One region of the Gilliamella sp. wkB292 genome, then DNA from elsewhere that is predicted to be linked to it. Evidence: riboswitches for the same ligand, from Rfam matches in the RefSeq annotation. Region 1 holds a riboswitch; the other holds the start of a gene.
The links. Region 1 has a riboswitch for thiamine pyrophosphate ahead of thiM (hydroxyethylthiazole kinase). Riboswitches for the same ligand answer to the same signal wherever they lie in the genome.
Positions count from the first base shown of each region.

Region 2: linked by a shared signal. The riboswitch ahead of thiB (thiamine ABC transporter substrate binding subunit) and the one ahead of thiM (hydroxyethylthiazole kinase) in region 1 are both predicted to bind thiamine pyrophosphate.

Region 1 covers NZ_LZGO01000077.1:100,788-110,166, forward strand. The annotation lists gene thiD (bifunctional hydroxymethylpyrimidine kinase/phosphomethylpyrimidine kinase) at 1-557, opposite strand, end outside; gene thiE (thiamine phosphate synthase) at 569-1,210, opposite strand; gene thiM (hydroxyethylthiazole kinase) at 1,220-2,008, opposite strand; TPP riboswitch at 2,068-2,170, opposite strand; gene trkA (Trk system potassium transporter TrkA) at 2,210-3,613, opposite strand; gene trpS (tryptophan--tRNA ligase) at 3,690-4,685, opposite strand; gene A9G09_RS10570 (phosphoglycolate phosphatase) at 4,725-5,420, opposite strand; gene rpe (ribulose-phosphate 3-epimerase) at 5,413-6,090, opposite strand; gene A9G09_RS10580 (Dam family site-specific DNA-(adenine-N6)-methyltransferase) at 6,128-6,949, opposite strand; gene A9G09_RS10585 (SPOR domain-containing protein) at 6,998-7,846, opposite strand; gene aroK (shikimate kinase AroK) at 7,915-8,436, opposite strand; gene gutQ (arabinose-5-phosphate isomerase GutQ) at 8,623-9,379, opposite strand, start outside.
Region 2 covers NZ_LZGO01000083.1:114,638-124,016, forward strand. The annotation lists gene thiQ (thiamine ABC transporter ATP-binding protein ThiQ) at 1-642, opposite strand, end outside; gene thiP (thiamine/thiamine pyrophosphate ABC transporter permease) at 629-2,194, opposite strand; gene thiB (thiamine ABC transporter substrate binding subunit) at 2,212-3,210, opposite strand; TPP riboswitch at 3,250-3,358, opposite strand; gene A9G09_RS12325 (hypothetical protein) at 3,402-3,899, opposite strand; gene argS (arginine--tRNA ligase) at 4,237-5,970, shown strand; gene A9G09_RS12335 (hypothetical protein) at 6,199-6,594, opposite strand; gene A9G09_RS12340 (hypothetical protein) at 6,625-7,944, opposite strand; gene A9G09_RS12345 (amidohydrolase family protein) at 8,930-9,379, shown strand, end outside.

The DNA.
Region 1 (9,379 bases):
TCTGGGCTTTCTTGACTAAGTAAATGCCCACCTTTGATTAATACCGCTTTACAACCTAATTTTAGCAAGGCATGTCCTTGTGCCTGCATTTCGTCCTCATTTTTGGCTTCTTGACAATCGAGCAGGGCAGCAGCTTCTGGTAGATTCGGAGTGATAACGGTGGCTAATGGTAAGAGTAATTCACGGATTGCATTCACCGCATCGGATTTCAGTAGCGGATGACCACCTTTAGCCACCATGACAGTATCAAGTACGATGTTGGCAATCGGATGTTTTTTTAAGAGATGATGAACCACTGTCACAATCTCTTTATTCATTAACATACCCATTTTTACACTATTAATGTTGATATCCTGATACAGAGTATTAAATTGGGCTTCTACAAATTCAGGCGAGACAGGTAAAACAGCATCGACGCCTTGCGTGCTTTGTGCGGTTAATGCGGTGATCACTGACATGCCATAAGTACCTAACGCTGAAAAGGTTTTTAAATCTGCTTGTATACCAGCGCCACCGCTAGGATCGGAGCCGGCAATGGTTAATGCAACTGTTGTCATTCTTTGATTTCCTATCTTGCTTGTTGAATTTTGGTCAGTAGCGATTGACTGGCATTAGCAATATCTGCTTGACCACAAATAGCGGATACTACTGCGACACCTTCAATACCAGTTTTTATGACCTCAATGACATTGGATAAACCAATTCCGCCAATGGCAACCGCAGGACACTGTTTGAGTTTCACCAGTTCAGCTAATTGTGCAGTACCTATGGCGGAAGCTGCATCTTTTTTGGTTGAAGTTGGGAAGATTGGCCCGATACCCAAATAATCAACCAATTTCCATTCAACGGCATCAAGTTGTTGTTGATTACTAACAGAAAAGCCGAGCCATTTATTTGCACCGATTAATTGACGCGTGACGGCAACAGGTAGATCACGCTGTCCAATATGTACGCCGTCAGCGTCTATTGCTAATGCGATATCGACATGATCATTAATAAGTAGCGGTACTGGCGTGTCTTTTAAAAGATGTTTGAGTTGCATAGCCGCGTGATACCAATCTTTACCTGATAGTTCTTGTTCTGATCTTAATTGTACGGTAGTTACACCATTTTCGATGGCAATTTTGGTGGTATTAAGCATACCTTGAATACCGCCACACAATTGCGGATCGAGCACTAAATAGAGGGTTAAATCGAGTTGTTTTTTCATCTGCTTGCCTTATTTTGAACCATCAACAAAAAGTGAAAGCTGATCGATAAGCGACACAGCAAAACTGCCTAGTCCTTTCTGTTTATTGGCTCGCTCGCCAGCTTTTTTCATCATATAACAAGCACTGGCTGTGGCAGCTAAACTATCAGCACCACAAGCAATAAACGCAGCAACCATCGCGGATAATGAACAACCTGTACCGGTGACATAAGTTAATGCAATATCTCCACCCGCAATGCGATAGGTGTTCTCACCGTCAGTGATATAGTCAATATCGCCTGTCATGGCGACAATGGTTTGATAACGACGAGCCAATTGTTGAGCTGCTGTTAATGCAACCGTTGTCGAATCTTGGCTATCGGTACCTTTAGAACATGAATGTTCGCCATTTAGCGCTAAAATTTCAGAGGCATTACCACGAATCACTGTCGGTTGATAGTTTAACAGTTGTTGAGCGATATCAGTGCGGTAAGCTAGGGCAGGTCCAACGGCAACCGGATCAAGCACCCAGCGTGTTCGGCTTTGTTGGGCTTGTTCGGCTGCTAACAGCATACTTTCAGCAATATTGCTATGTAGTGTTCCAATATTGATTAATAAGCTATTGGCAATATCGACAAATGGTTTTACTTCTTGTTTGGCAATAATCATCGCTGGCGATGCACCAATCGCCAATAAGATATTGGCAGTAAAATTTTGCACGACTTCATTGGTGATGCAATGTACTAATGGGCGTTGCTGCTTAACAAGGTGAATAAATGGTGTGGCGTGCTCAGCCTGAAAGGTTTTTATCTCTGACATATTCTTTCCTTAACGATTAATACAACTTATAACAGGTTAGGAAGAATTTGCCAATCAGAAGGTTAACGGCTAGACTTCCCTACGCTGGTATAATCCAGATCAGGTTCAACGGGTAAAATCTCAGTTTTTTGTATCAAACAAAAAACACCCCGAGTCAAAACAATTTGTGTATTATGAACTGAGTATAAGTTTTAAACAAGATTATTGTAATAATCTTTCAATATCGGTAATGGCTTTTCTATCAGGTAAAAAGATGATTAAGTGGTCATTATCTTCAATAGTTAAATCAGTATTAACAATAATCACATCTTCACCTCGTACTACTGCACCAATTGTTGCAGCTGAAGGTAATTTTAATCCATTGATATTTTTACCGACAAGTTTTGATGTATCACTATTGCCTTTCGCCACAACTTCAATAATTTCGGATTCCCCTTGTCTGAGTGAAACGACTTTGACGATACCCGTTTGTCTTACATGGCTTAAAAGCTCAGAGATTGTGGCATGCTGTGGTGAAATAGCAATATCAATCACACTATCATTGATCAATTCAAGATAAGCTTGCCGTTGAATCAGTACAATCACTTTTTTAGCGCCCATTCGTTTAGCCAGCATTGATGACATAATATTAGATTCATCATCACTGGTGACAGCGATAAAGAGATCGGTTAATTCTACCTGTTCTTGTGAGAGTAGTTCTTGGTCTGAAGATTCGCCATGTAATACGGTTGTATTGACCAACTGTTCAGCAATAAACTCAGCTCGTTGAGCATTACGTTCAATTAACTTTACTTGATAATCGTTTTCTAAGCGTTTGGCTAGAGCGACAGCAACACCGCCTCCGCCACTAATAATGATACGTTTATAGGGCTTTTCTAAGCGTTGTAATTCACTTGTTACGGCTTTTATGTTCACCGGAGGGGTAATAAAATAGACCATATCACCCGCTTCAATTAAGGTTGAACCGATTGGGCGAATAAAACGATTTTTTCGATATATCGCAACCACTCGAGCTTCGACATGCGGTAAATGCTCTTTTAGTTCAGATAATTCACTGCCCACTAATGCACCGCCATAATAAGCAGTGACTGCAACGAGACAGACACGATTATCATAAAAAGAGGCAAATTGTAAAGCGCCTGGATATTGTACTAACCGGCTGACATGATTAGTGATTAAATTTTCGGGTGCAATGATGTGGTCAATATTAATACAATCTTTGTTAAAGAAGGGATATTTTTCGTCGTTATATTCAGGCGCTCGAATACGTGCAACTTTTTGCGGTATTTTAAACATGACATGACCAATTTGACAGGCCATCATGTTAACTTCATCAGAATTGGTTACAGCAACAAGCATATCAGCGGATTCGGCACCGGCGCTTTCTAATACCTGAGGGTATGAAGATTTTCCTAAAATAACTTGTAAATCAAAGCGTTCTTGTAGTGATTGCAGTTTGTCATGATCTTCATCAACGACAGTAACATCGTTTTGTTTTTCGGTAACCAGATACTCAGCTAATGCACTGCCGGTTTGTCCTGCACCTAAAATAATAATTTTCATAACAGACCTATCATCGTTAAATGACTTTACTACGCTTGCTATCTTGTGACAAGCGTACTTATGTCAATTAATATTGTTTAAGTTTACCCTTAATTTGCGCTATTTATTCGACTCGCTATTAAACAAAACCGATTACATCGTATACTTTTTTCAATGTCGGCTCGGCTTTAGCACGCGCTTTTTCAGCGCCTTCACGCATAATAGAAAATAGATAATTTTCATCGTTGCGATACTCATGATAACGGGCTTGTAATGTTGTTAACATATCGATCACTTGCGTTGCTACTTCCGTTTTCAAATGACCATACATCTTTCCTTCAAACTCTTTTTCAAGCTCTGCTATCGGTTTACCTGTAACGCCAGTTAAAATATCTAATAAATTAGAAACGCCGACTTTATTTTTTAAGTCATAGCGAACTACTGGTGGTTCGTCAGAATCGGTCATCGCTCGTTTGATCTTTTTCTCCACATCTTTTGGATTTTCAAGTAGACCGATCACGTTATTGCGGTTTTCATCAGATTTAGACATTTTTTTAGTTGGTTCTTGTAATGACATCACTCTTGCACCAACTTTAGCAATAAATGGCTCTGGTACAGTAAAAACATCACCATAAAGTGCATTAAATCGCATAGCAATATCACGTGTTAGCTCAAGGTGTTGTTTTTGATCATCGCCAACCGGTACTAAATTGGCTTGATATAGCAAAATATCAGCAGCCATAAGCACAGGATAATCAAATAGACCAGCATTAATGTTTTCTGAATGACGTGATGATTTATCCTTAAATTGCGTCATGCGGCTAAGTTCACCAAAATAGGTATAGCAGTTTAACGCCCAACCTAATTCTGCATGGGCAGGAACATGAGATTGTACAAATATAGTGCTTTTTTGTGGATCGATACCGCATGCCAAATATAATGCCATTGTATCTAGCGTTGCTTTGCGTAATTTTTGTGGATCTTGTCTTACGGTTATCGCATGTTGATTGACAATACAGTAAATGCAGTCATATTCGTTTTGTAGCGCAACCCAATTTTTTAAAGCACCTAAATAGTTGCCAAGTGTTAGTTCTCCTGAAGGTTGTGCACCACTAAATACAATCGGTTTACTCATAATTTATTCCTAATTTATTTATGCTCTGTTTTTTGCTAATTATTTTTTTGCATCAGCTTTGGGATGAGGTAATAACGTTAATATATCTTTAAAATCATCAAATAAGAAATCGGGATCACTTGTTGCAATCGATATTCCATAATTATAACCATAGCTCAATGCTACAGTAGGGCAATGTGCGTTTTTAGCTGCCATAATGTCATTTTGAGAATCACCCACAAATAATAATTGATCACTAAATAGACCGAAGGCCGCCATCACTTGATAAAGTCCAGCTGGATGAGGTTTTAATTTGATCACATCACCACCACCTAAGACTAACGAAAAGTATTCTTTTATTCCTAAAGAAGTCAGTAAATCAGGCAAAAATTGTGCAGGTTTATTGGTGACTAAAGCAAGTGGATAGTGGTTGTCATGTAATGCTTTTAAGGTTTGTTTGACGTGTGGAAATAACTTAGTTTCTACATCCATAACCTTATCATAATGTCGATTAAAGAGTGCCTTGGCTTGTGAAAACATTTCATTAGAAGGTTGGACATTGATAGCTTTAAATATGCGTTCTAACATCACATCAATGCCATTACCTACAAAGTTTTTTACTTGCTTATTGGTTATCGTATTTAATTTTAAATCGGCAAGCATATGCTGGGCTGCAAGCGCAAGTCCAGGAACACTATCCACTAGTGTTCCATCCAGATCAAAGGCGATGGCTTGAATATCGTCGAGTTTAGGCATGAGTTACTCCTGATAGCGCTTTACGCATTGCATCAATCACTGTTTTATAATCTGGTTGACTAAATATTGCTGAACCTGCAACAAACATATCTGCACCAGCTTTAGCAATTTCGGCAATGTTATCAACTTTTACACCACCATCAATTTCTAAACGAATATTTTGTTTAGATTGATTAATACGCTCTCTTACTTGTTGTAGTTTTTTCAATGTTGATGGAATAAATGATTGTCCACCAAAACCAGGATTTACGCCCATTACTAAAATAATATCGACTTTATCCATCACATAATCTAAGTAGCTTAAAGGTGTAGCAGGATTAAGCACAATACCCGCTGTGCAGCCATGATCTTTGATTAATTGTAAAGAACGATCTAAGTGGATGGTCGCTTCAGGATGAATAGAAATATTCGTTGCACCTGCTTTAGCAAATGAAATAATCAGCTCCTCAACTGGGGTAACCATTAAATGGACATCTATCGGTGCTGTTATACCAAAATCGCGCAGTGCCTTACAAAACATACTGCCCATGGTAAGATTGGGAACAAAGTGATTGTCCATTACATCAAAATGGACAACATCTGCTCCTGCATCAAGTACTTTTTGAGTATCCTCACCAAGGCGAGCAAAGTCAGCAGATAATATTGATGGTGCTATAATAAATTCTTTCATGATAAAACCTCTTGTGCTAAAAGCTCATCCCTGTCGTTTAAGATTTTTGATATAGTGCTAAAATCTCGTCAATTTTTTTTCGCCCTTCACCAGCGCAGCTAATCGAACGACGCATTTCGGCCCGATAAAGATGGCGTGCTTTTTTATATAAGCTTCTTGTATAAGAAGTATCATGATTAGATACAAGAACCGGAATATCATTTTGATAGGCGATATTTTCAGCAAGTTGCGATAACTTTTTATGTTCTTCAAAACCAAAATTATTCGAATAATAGGCTGTAAAACCCGCCGAATTACCCGCTGAAAGGTAAGGGGGATCACAATAAATTACTGAATTTTGTTTAGCTTTTTTCATTACTTCATAATAAGGAGCACAAATAAATTGGGCATTTTGAGCTTTTTTAGCAAAAAAATAGAGTTCTCTTTCTGGAAAATAGATAGTTTTATAACGACCAAATGGCACATTAAAAAAACCACTATTATTATAACGACATAAGCCGTTGTAACCATGTCGATTTAAATAGACAAATAATAGTGAACGTATATATTGATCTTTACTATGATTAAATACATCGCGCAGTTGATAAAAGGCATCAGACTGGTTGTTCTGATGAGTAAATAATAATTTAAGATCATTAATAAATTGATCTGGGCTGGATTTTAACAAGTTAAATAATGCAATCAGATCATGATTGATGTCAGCTAAAATATAGCTTTTATAATGTGTATTTAAAAATACTGATCCAGCACCAACAAAAGGTTCAATTAATTGATCACCTTCAGGGAGATATCGCCTAATTGTGTCCACAAGCTCATATTTTCCTCCTGCCCATTTTAAAAAGGCTCGTTGCTTTTTCAACGGTTACTCCTAGTTTTTCTTTGTAGTCGGATAAATGAACGATATCCTTTAGTTGTTTGCAATTTTCTCTTTGTTAATAGCGGCTCCAGATTTAACCCATGGTTTATCTTTTTGGAGTACTGCTGGTAAAGATTTCATCGCTTTATGAGCTTCATCTCTTGATGAATAATTGCCTTTGATTAAAATGAACCACGTACCATTTTTATGCTTAGTTTCATAAATATGATAATCAGTAATATTATTTTGTTTTACAAGTTTCCTTAAACCTTCAGCCGATTTAGAAGCGCTAAGCTGAATTGCGTAACGATCGTTTCCTATCTTAGCGTTTTTAGCTGTATTGGTTTTTTCGTCTTTTTTATTAGTTGATTTTCGATTATGACTATCTGTTTGGTGTGAAACATGGGTTCTACCGTTAGTGTCATTAATTGTTGTCGTTCTATTCGTTGACGTTGTTATATCACGATTAACTGAAGGAGCAGTTGGCGTATTTGTATTTGCTAAGTCGCTACCTGTATCGCTAGGAATATCCAGTTGTTGTTGCGTATTTGTTTGATTTAACGCACTTTCAGTTGGTGTCTGATTTGCAACGCCAGCGCTTTCTGTTGGCATTGCATTTGTCGCTGGACTGTTTAGTCCGTCAGTTACAGGCGTAGTATTGGCGTCAGCTGAACTTACACTATTTACTTCAGGTGGCGTTACAAGCGTTGGTTCATTTTTACGTGAAGAAGATCGAAAGATAATTAAACTAAGCAATAACAGAATAATAACGATTGCCAAACCAAGAATAATTAATTTTTTTCTTGGAAAATCTTGTAAAAAACTTGGCAATGTCAACGAGGGCTTAGCGTCCTTACTAGGTTGTTCTGTTATATAACGGTCATCTCTATCTACACGCATACTTGCTCCTTAACCTATCCAAAAGGTTTATTGCTTTATGACTAACCATTATTGTTAAAATAAATGGCTTAAATTTGCTCTATTTTTTCAATGATATAACCCGCAACACCTTTGGCACTTTGTTCATCTGTTTTAATTGTGATATCCGCAATTTCTTCATAAAGAGGTTCACGTTCTCCCGCTAACTCTTCATAAAGTTCTCTTGGAGTATTACCACCTTGTAATAATGGGCGACGTTTGTCTTTTTGCGTCCTTGCCATTTGTTTTTCAATAGTTGTTTCTAAATAAACAACAATACCACGTGCTGATAATCGATTACGGGTCTCTTTTGATAATACTGAACCACCACCGGTAGCTAATACTACACCTTGTTTTTCAGTTAATTCATTAATAACTTTTTCTTCTCTGGCTCTGAATCCGTCTTCACCCTCTAAATCAAAAATCCATGCAATATCAGCACCAGTACGTTTTTCAATCTCTTGATCAGAGTCGAAAAATTCCATGCCCAACTGTTGTGCAATTTGTCGGCCTATAGTGCTTTTTCCAGCCCCCATTGGGCCAATTAGAAAGATATTTCGCTTTTCTGCCATTGTAGTTTCATCATCTATTAATTTTGGTTAAAATATACAACACAATGTTAATGTTTATGACTGATTGAATCATTTACCTCATTAACTGTGTAACTTTTCTTGGATCTCCGTCTAACGACAAAAATTTAGGTCGGTAATTATCTCAATAGATAGTACCTTTTTGCAATAAGTATTTGTAATAGTTTTCTAGCTTATTCCTGCTTGGTGTAAATCATGAATATTTAACGCACCGACTAATTCACCTTCGCTATTTACAACGGGTGCAGCTGTAATATTGTGGTCATTAAATGATTTTAAAGCCTCTACTGCTTTCCAATTTTCAGGTATTTGATATCCTGGGCTGGTCATCACGTCTGTAATGCTGTCTTGCAATGTCCCATTTTTGAGTAATAAACGGCGTAAATCCCCATCAGTAAATACACCAACAATTTTATTATTATTTTTGCAGATTGCAACTATACCCACACCAGTTCGGCTTAATTCTAACATAGCATCAAATACGGTAGCCGTTTGTGGTACTTTGGGAATTAAATCGCCCTGTCGCATAACATCTTTCACATGATTGAGTAATTTAGCGCCTAAACTCCCCGCAGGATGAGAGCGCGCAAAATCTTCTTCTTTAAAACCCCGAGCACGCATAACAGCTATGGCAAGCGCATCGCCCATTAATAAAGTATTGGTCGAACTCGAAGTCGGTGCAAGTCCCATAGGGCAGGCCTCTTTTTCAATTGAAATATCAAGCACAGCCTGAGCAGATTTAGCTAATGGTGAATCTAATCCACCTGTAATTGCAATAATAGGCACATTCATTGCTGTAAGGATAGGGATAATAAAATTAAATTCTTTTGCCCGACCAGAATAAGAAATCAAGATAACAACATCGTTTTCGGTCACCATGCCTAGATCACCATGTAATGCTTCGGAAGGATGCATGAAAAAAGCT
Region 2 (9,379 bases), on a different contig from region 1:
AGGTCGTTCATTAAATATAATCTGCCCATCATCTACCACTAAACAACGCGAGAAATAGTTCAATGATTCATCTAAATAATGCGATACCATTATTAGCGTTAAATCATATTGATGACAAATTTGATTAACTAACAATAACATATCATGACGTAAAGCTTGATCAAGTGCTGAAAAAGGCTCATCCAACAATAAAATTGGGCGATGTTGTATCAAACAGCGAGCAAGCGCTACTCGTTGACGTTGTCCCCCTGATAATTGTTCTGGATAACGCGTAGCAAAACCATCTAAACCGACTTGCGTTAAAATATCAGCAATTTTATCTTGCTCGGTTATTGTTAATTTTAATGAAGGTTTAATACCTAAAGCGATATTTTGTTGTATAGTTAAATGACTAAATAAATTATTGTGTTGAAATAACATAGACACAGGGCGTTTGCCCGGCGCGATTTTTGTCATATTTTGATGATTAAGTTTAATTGTGCCTGAGTTTGGAAAAATAAACCCAGCGATTAAACTCAATAAAGTACTTTTACCTGCACCACTTGGTCCAACAATTACGACATGCTCTTTTGCTGCAATATTAATTTCAAAATGCATTTCAAAATTATCATAATGATAATTTACTTGATTAAGTTCGATCATAATCCATCACAACCATTAAGCTAAAAGATAAAATCAATAAAATTGCAGCCGTCACAGTACCTTCTTGATAATGATAATGTGATATTTGCTCATATAAATAATAAGGTAAGGTAGTTAAGGTTTGTCCACCAAACAAAGCAATAACACCAAAATCACCAAATGATAAAATAACAGCAAAAGTAAAACTCATTGCCATTAACTTTTTTAATGCCTTAAATTCAATCAAGTAAAAATGTGTTAAACCTTCAATATTCAGCGATTGGCAAAGCTGCCAATAACGCAAACTCACTTCATACATGGGGATTGAAAGATTTTTTAATAAAAAAGGTAACGCCATGAGTGCATTACACAACATAACTAATATCGAAATAATAATTATATTGTCGGCATATTGAAATAATAATAAGAAAAGCCCTGAGGCTAAAACCATACTTGGAATGGCTAAAATTAATGAACCAATTAACATTAAACGATTGCTCCATTTAATTTGTTGATTAATCAATAATCGGCTATTGGTCCAAAGTAACAATAATGCAAGAAACATTGCAATAAAAGCAGAACCTACTGCAATGATAATTGAGGTGATCAGTGCTTTTAAAAGTGCCACTGTTAATAAGGCAAATTTGAAAAAATAAATACCTTCAATCAATATTGTAACCAAAGGTAATAAAATAAATAAGCTCCCAATCAAAATGATGACATAACTGATCAATGATAAATAGTAGGGAATCGGAATTTGGTAATTTTGATGAGCAAATCGAATATTCATTGTTTTGATTCGATTTATTTTTTGCATAATGATAAGAAAACCAATACAACAAATCAGTTGTAAACAAGAAAGTAACACGGCTTGTATAAGATCAAAATCACGGATCGACTGATATATTGCTACCTCAATAGTGGTATATTTTGGCCCACCGCCAAGTGCTAACACAATTGCAAAACTTGAAAAACATAACATAAAAATCAGTGCTGCCATTGGTAAGATTTGTCGACGCAATAATGGCCATTCAACCAACTTAAAAAAAGTAAAAGTAGAAAAATTCAACTGAGCAGCTAACTGTTTTTGTTCGACAGGAACACTTTTTAAGGATTGATAAAACAGACAACAAGCATAAGGAAAATTTAAAAACACATGGGCTAATAATATACCTTTCAAACCATAAATTGATAATTCAATTGGTAGATTAAAAAATTGAAAAAATAACGAAATGATGCCATGCTGACCATACACTGAAAGCAAACCAGTAACCACAACTAAAGTCGGTAAAATAAAGGTAACCGGCATTATTTTGATGAGTAATCTTTGACAAGGAAAGTCTACCATAGCTAATGCTTTCGCCATCAATACTGCCAATATGATGGCTAAACAAGTTGATAAACCAGCTTGCAAAACTGTTACCCAAATAATATGCAATAAATAATGATCAAAATAAATGCTTATATTATCGGTTCGAATTGCAAATCCCCAAAGCGCAATAAGTGCCGTGCCTAATATGAGCAAAATCAAACCAACAGCACTTATACCTGGAATTAAGGATTGGAATTTCAATATTCGTTCCTATAACATCATTTACTGACAGCAACTTGCCATTCACGCACCCACGATTTCTGATTTAATTCAACTTGCTTTGCATCAAATTCAAGGGCTTTGTTCACTGTATCAATTTGTTGATAAGCCGCTGGCAAATCGGTTTTTATGATTGGATACATGACATTTTTTTCAGCAAATTGACGTTGAACGTCAGGTGTTAATAAATACTGTAAAAATTGGCGAGCTAACTCTGGTTGTTGTGTATATTTTACAATAGCAGCCACTTCAACTTGACGGTAATGCCCCTCATCAAAAATAGCGGCAGCAAAACGATGATCATTATCATTGATTATATGTGCAATAGGGGAAGTGCTGTAACTTAATACAAAATCTGCTTCATTTTTCAAAAACATACCGTAAGATTCGCTCCAACCTTTAGTTACTGTCACGGTGTTTTCAGCTATTTTTTGCCATGCTTGCGAAGCATCATCGCCATAAACTTTTTTAACCCACAAGAGCAAACCTAATCCAGGTGTGCTAGTTCTAGGATCTTGATAAATGATCTTCCAATGAGCTTTATTGTCAACTAACTGATGCAAAGATCGCGGTGGATTTTTTATCTTCTGTTTATTATAAATAAAGGCAAAATAACCGAAGTCATATGGCATAAACTCATTATCCCACCAGTCGGTATAGAGATTATCGGGTTTATCGATCTGGTGTGGAATAAAAATATTTGTTAATTTTGCTTGCTCAAGTAGGTTATTATCCAAACCTAAGACAACATCAGCATTGGTTTTATTACCTTCAAGCTGAATACGATTCAAAATTGAAACACCATCACCTAACGTAATCACTTCTAGTTGGCAGTGACATTGAGCTTCAAAACCCTGCTTAATAGCTTCTCCAGGTCCCCACTCCGACATAAAAGAGTTATAGCTATATACGGTTAAAGTCGGTTGCTGTGCGACAGAAAAATTAGCCCAAAATAATGATATAAATATAACAGTTGATAACAACAATTGACGAAACATTTTGCCTCCAAATAGCAAGAAAAAGACAAAAGGTTTGAGCAGATATAATAACTCAAATCCCTCCGCTGGCATGATCCAGTTCAGGTTCGACGGGTTATGTTAACTTAACTAACACTCTCAGCCCATTAGGGCACCCCGTTGAGAACGGCATTAGTGTAGTCGGTGAAAGCTCAATTGTAAATAGTTGTCACTCACTGTTGCCATTCAAACTTCTTTGCCATTTTAGAATAAATTAGCTTAAACTTACCATTGTTAATCTTGTATTGCTCTCCGTTATAAAATTCCGGTTTAGGATCTTTTATTAAACCAGCCTCATCACCATATTCATGTTCATCATCATAATAGTAAGTCACATAATGTTTTAGGTTTATAGTTAAATCCTTATTGACCGAAAATCTAATAAAACAACTCACATCCTCATAAGAATATTGACTATCTAAAAGCACCGCATCAAGCAATTTACCTTGTTCATCATAACTATTTAGTTGAATATTAAGTAATGGAGTATCAGATATCCCATACCAATTATAAATAATCACTTTATAGAGATAATTATTCCGCATAAAACCACCTACTTCGTAATAACGAATTCCTTCATGGATGGGAATAAATTCATAGGACGTATTTTGAATCGGGAAATCGATCTCTTGCTCATTTAAGGGGCGAGTGAGTTTTGCATACTTGTCCAAAAGAACAATTTCACCATGGTCATTTTGTTTATAGTATTTTGTCAATTGTGAAGAAGTTATCGATAATTTGAGTTCTTGCAGATGCTCGCGAGCAAATACAAAAGTTGAACAAAACTAAAAAACATTGATAATCAGGCATTTAAACAAATATTGGCACATATTTTCTCTTTAATTTTTTATCTACTTTATAGTTAAGTTAATATATCACCTCTAATTTAAAAGATTTTTATTTATATAAAAATTAGCTATTTACTTGTCCTTAACTAATCCCAGAGTGACAATTTATCAATTTATCAGTATTATATTGGGCATTTTATTTTAATTAATTAGGTTCAGTGTGAATATTCAACAACTATTAACACAACGTGTTTCCCAAGCAATGATTATGGCCGGTGCTGATAAAAACTGTGATGCTTTAATCAAGCAATCCGCTAAAGTTCAATTTGGTGATTATCAAGCTAATGGTATTATGTCTACTGCTAAAAAATTGGGAATGCCGCCACGCGCATTGGCTGAAAAAGTCTTGCAACATCTTGATATTGATGATATTGCCGATAAAGTAGAAATCGCTGGTCCCGGTTTTATTAATATCTTCTTAAAAAATAGTTGGATTGCTGAACAAAACGAAGTAGCGCTAAGTAGTGATAAACTCAATATTACTTTACCCGCAAAACCACAAATCATTGTGGTTGATTACTCCGCACCCAATGTTGCTAAAGAGATGCACGTTGGGCATTTACGCTCAACCATTATTGGTGATGCCAGTGTACGAGTATTAAGTTTTCTTGGTCATAATGTTATCCGCGCCAACCATGTTGGTGATTGGGGAACCCAATTTGGAATGTTAATTGCTTATCTTGAAAAGATGGAAAATGAACATGCCAACGACATGGAACTTTCGGATTTAGAATCGTTCTATCGCGCAGCTAAAAAACATTACGACGAAGACGAAGCCTTTGCCGAAAAAGCCCGTAATTATGTAGTAAAACTTCAAGGTGGTGACCAATATTGCCGTGAAATGTGGCGAAAACTGGTGGATATCACCATGACACAAAATATTGCCACATATAAACGCCTTAATGTCACATTATCGATTGAAGATACGATGGGCGAAAGCATCTATAACAACATGCTACCAGGCATTGTTGCCGATCTAAAACAGAAAAAATTAGCAGTTGAAAGTGACGGCGCAATCGTAGTCTTTCTAGACGAATATAAAAATAAAGAAGGCGAACCCATGGGCGTTATCATCCAAAAACGTGATGGTGGCTATCTTTATGCAACAACCGACATTGCCTGTGTTAAATATCGTTACGAAACACTTCATGCTGAACGTATTTTATATTATACCGATTCACGTCAACACCAACACTTAGAACAGGTTTGGGATATCGTGCATAAAGCGAAATATGTACCAGAATCCTTAAAACTTGAGCACCATATGTTTGGTATGATGCTAGGTAAAGATGGCAAGCCGTTTAAGACTCGCTCAGGTGATACCGTAAAATTAAACGACCTGCTTGACGAAGCAACAGAGCGTGCAGAAGCACTTATTAAAAATAAAAATCCCGATCTTTCTCCAACAGAACTTGCCAAAGTGATTGATGCAGTAGCGATTGGCGCAGTGAAATATGCCGACCTATCCAAAAATCGTACCACCGATTATGTTTTTGATTGGGATAATATGTTGTCATTTGAAGGCAATACTGCACCTTATCTACAATATGCCTATACACGTGTACTGTCGGTGTTTAGAAAATCAAATATCAACGAAGATAGTTTAAGCGGTAATATCTATCTAGGTACGGATAAAGAGCGAGCACTAGCGATTCGATTAATACAATTTGATGAAACCGTATCGAACGTTGCCGCAGAAGGTACACCACATGTGCTTTGCGCCTATTTATATGATATCGCTACCCTATTTTCTAGTTTCTATGAAAATTGCCCTATTTTAACTGCGGAAAACGAAAACTTGAAACAAAGCCGCTTAAAATTGGCTTCGTTAACCGCTAAAACGCTCAAAATCGGGCTTGATATGTTAGGTATCAAAACTGTCGAAAAAATGTAACATTAGCATACCACCGATAAAATTCATCATCGGTGGTTATTTCTTTAAAACGCACACCTTTTCTCAAACTTCTTGGCAATTGTTCTAATTTTAAAAACACCAATTAGACGGTCTATTTTATGATCCGCAATATTGTGCCAGCTTTGTCCAATAACAATAATGTGATATACACATAAATAAGCTATTTTCTCTTTAGACAATAGCAGTTAGCTATTGTCTAGATTTTGCTCAAATACAGCGCGAGCTCCGACGCCGACGGCTCGTCGTTAATAACGACTCGGAGTCGACTTTTGCCATTTCGTTCATTTCATTCTCTTCAAGGCAACGTCGCGCAAACCATTGACCATAAGCCGTTAAATCAAAATCACCAGCAATTAGGTAACCAAAAGAGGTTAAGGCCGCTCCCGGTAAACGTTCATTTATCTTATTTGCCGGAAAGGCACACTTAACTATCCATTGATTTCGAGCACCTGTAGCTTGATAAAATTTCAATTTTAGCTGTTGCCCAAGTATCTCATTTAAAATGTAGGCAGACTGATTATACGCACGTAAAAATAATCCTTCACGAAATAATAAAATACCTTGATATTGATTCAATAAATCTAACTTCTCATCAATTTTCATTTTTATACCAACTAAACAGATGAAAAGCCGTTATTGTCGACAAACTAAATAGTCTGGAAAACCTATTCCTTCAGCATCAACCCCTAAAAGACCTGAACTTGAACTAACATCAAGATGAGTACCATAGCTACTTTGATAGTACATATCTTTTGTCCAATATCTATCTTTTTCATCTCGCCATCCTGAATCAGGATAAGTTTGTTGAGTTGAATATCCCCATTCGGGTAAAAGTCCTTGACCAATGGCTCTTGTATAACCATTTATAATCTCAAAATAACCATTTAAACGATCATCAACAGGTGTATTGGTTAACTCCGAATAAGAGAACAAATTATTTACACCACATTTTTGAATAGCAACACTCCAGATATCAAAAAAATCCTTAACCGGATTCGCCCAAACACTGGTTGGATTAAAGGTATAATCAAATTTAATTGTTGGATCTCGTTTCAATGTAGCTCGTACTGTAACATTACCTGTTGGTTTACCTTTTAGTGAGACATAACCCTGTGGATCGATAGTCACTTGTCCCCCAGGATTATTGGGAATACTAAAACTATAACTAGTAGGAGAGCCTGTCACTATTAACTGAAATTTTGCACCAGGAAAACCGGTAGTCGGAAATGTTTTACCGCCAGATGCAGTTGGACTCGCTTTGAACCCCATGTTAGGCACATAATCTGCTGTATAGCCACCACCAACAGCTGTCCTTGACGTATAACGTGAATCGTTCCAACCAATGAATGTATTACTACTGTCAAAACTTAACCACTGAAATTGTGGCATTTTTTCAATAGCATAGGGTTTAGCATAACAAAATTGAGGTTTAGAGGAAATATAATAACTGTGGCTTGCACCCGTAAATAGACTTATATCCGGTATACCATAACGGGTTACTAAAGCACCATCACCAGCACTGAGTGATAATTTATAAGGGGATTTACACGCATCTAACTCACTATTCGGATTCGATTTCACATAATCGGTCACATCTTCACCATCGTACGTTTCCCATTTCACTTTCATATAACCCGTTACGGTAAAAAGTTTATCTCCATCTCCATCACGCCAATAATTATTTGCCACTATCGCATTGGCTAACGGCATTGATGGATAATTGTTGAAAGGTAAATAGGTTTTGATATCATTAAAAGTTGTCGGCACTTTTTCTATCACAATGGGCTCGACTACTGATGATTTGTCTTCCAACGCGCTTATCACCTTATTATTCGGTAACGTTAACGATAAGAGTGGTAATATTGTTGTTGATACTGTCTTTCCATTGTCATACGTTAAATAAGGACTTGTCCCATTTATTACCTGCGCTGTTTGTGCTGTTAGACCATACACCGGCTTTATCGATATTACTATAAACAACATTGACAAAAATAGCGCACATAAACCTGTTTTTACTATCCTTTTTCTTAAAAAAACTCTGAATAAGGGGATATTAGTAGGCTTATTGATATAGAAAAAATAAAGAGATGAATTTGAAAATGGATTTTTGTATGAAGAATGAAACTCTTGATGACAATTATTATAACTATTAACTAATAAAAACGATGCCCGATGCCCGATGCCCGATGCCCGATGCCCGATGCCCGATGCCCGATGCCCGATGCCCGATGCCCGATGCCCGATGCCCGATTAAGACCATATTTTAACATATTTTTACTACTCCTTGTAGCTAATTTGATTAAATTTTTCAAAAAATACAATATATTAGCTTTTATGTATATCATCTAATGCAACGTATTTGTGCGCGATAATATCAAAAATGCAATCTAATAGTAAAATAGAATAATAAAATTGTAATGTATATTTATGTAAATGTTTGTTAAGCGATCAAAAATCATAAAAAATTCGACGCTATATTTTGCACTAAAATCCAATTTATCCATATACTCTATAGTGTTAAACAAAGCAATATTGCACTTTTTGAGATTGACAATAAATCGCATAATGCTGTTGTTGGTCTCGATTTTTGGACAATTAATTATTCATATAAAATAGAGAGTTATCGATTAATTTATAACTTGTAATAAGCTACCACAATATTTTATTTGCTATTTTAGAATATAAAAATCTAAAAAATAATACTTTAACCATTTCATTTATTTATATATTTTTATAAGAACAGTACTTGATATTAAAAATAGTTTCGTTAAAATTCTTTCAAATTATTTAAGCAACCAAGAGTAGTTGACCATGACAAAATATAAATCAACAGTCCTAAACAATATTGTTGATTTATTTTTTAATCCTCCTTATTAGGGGGATTTTTTTTATCTATTATTTTATCAAATTTTGCATAATTGAATCGTAGAGGCACATTATGACCGATAATAAAAAGATGTTATTAACCAGTCGAGATCAGAGTTTAAAAGCATATTTAATGAATAAAATTAAACAAAATGGCGGTTGGGTTAATTCACATATGCATGCCGATCGTGCTTTTACGATCACTGTTGACAGTTTTGATGTTTATCAAAAACAGACTTTAATTGAAAAATGGGATACGCTAGATAAAGTCAAAGCGTCGATGAGTGAAGACGATTATTACCGCCATTTCAGCATGGCTGTTGAGCGAATGATCGAACAAGGGGTCAGTGCCATGGGATCATTTGTCGATATCGACCCTATTGCTGAAGAACGAGCAATCAAAGGCGCACTTAAAGCTCGTGAAACTTATAAAAATGACATTATCATAAAATTAGTCAATCAAACCCTTAAAGGTGTTATTGATAAAGAAGCACGTTATTGGTTTGATAAAGGTGCAGATTTA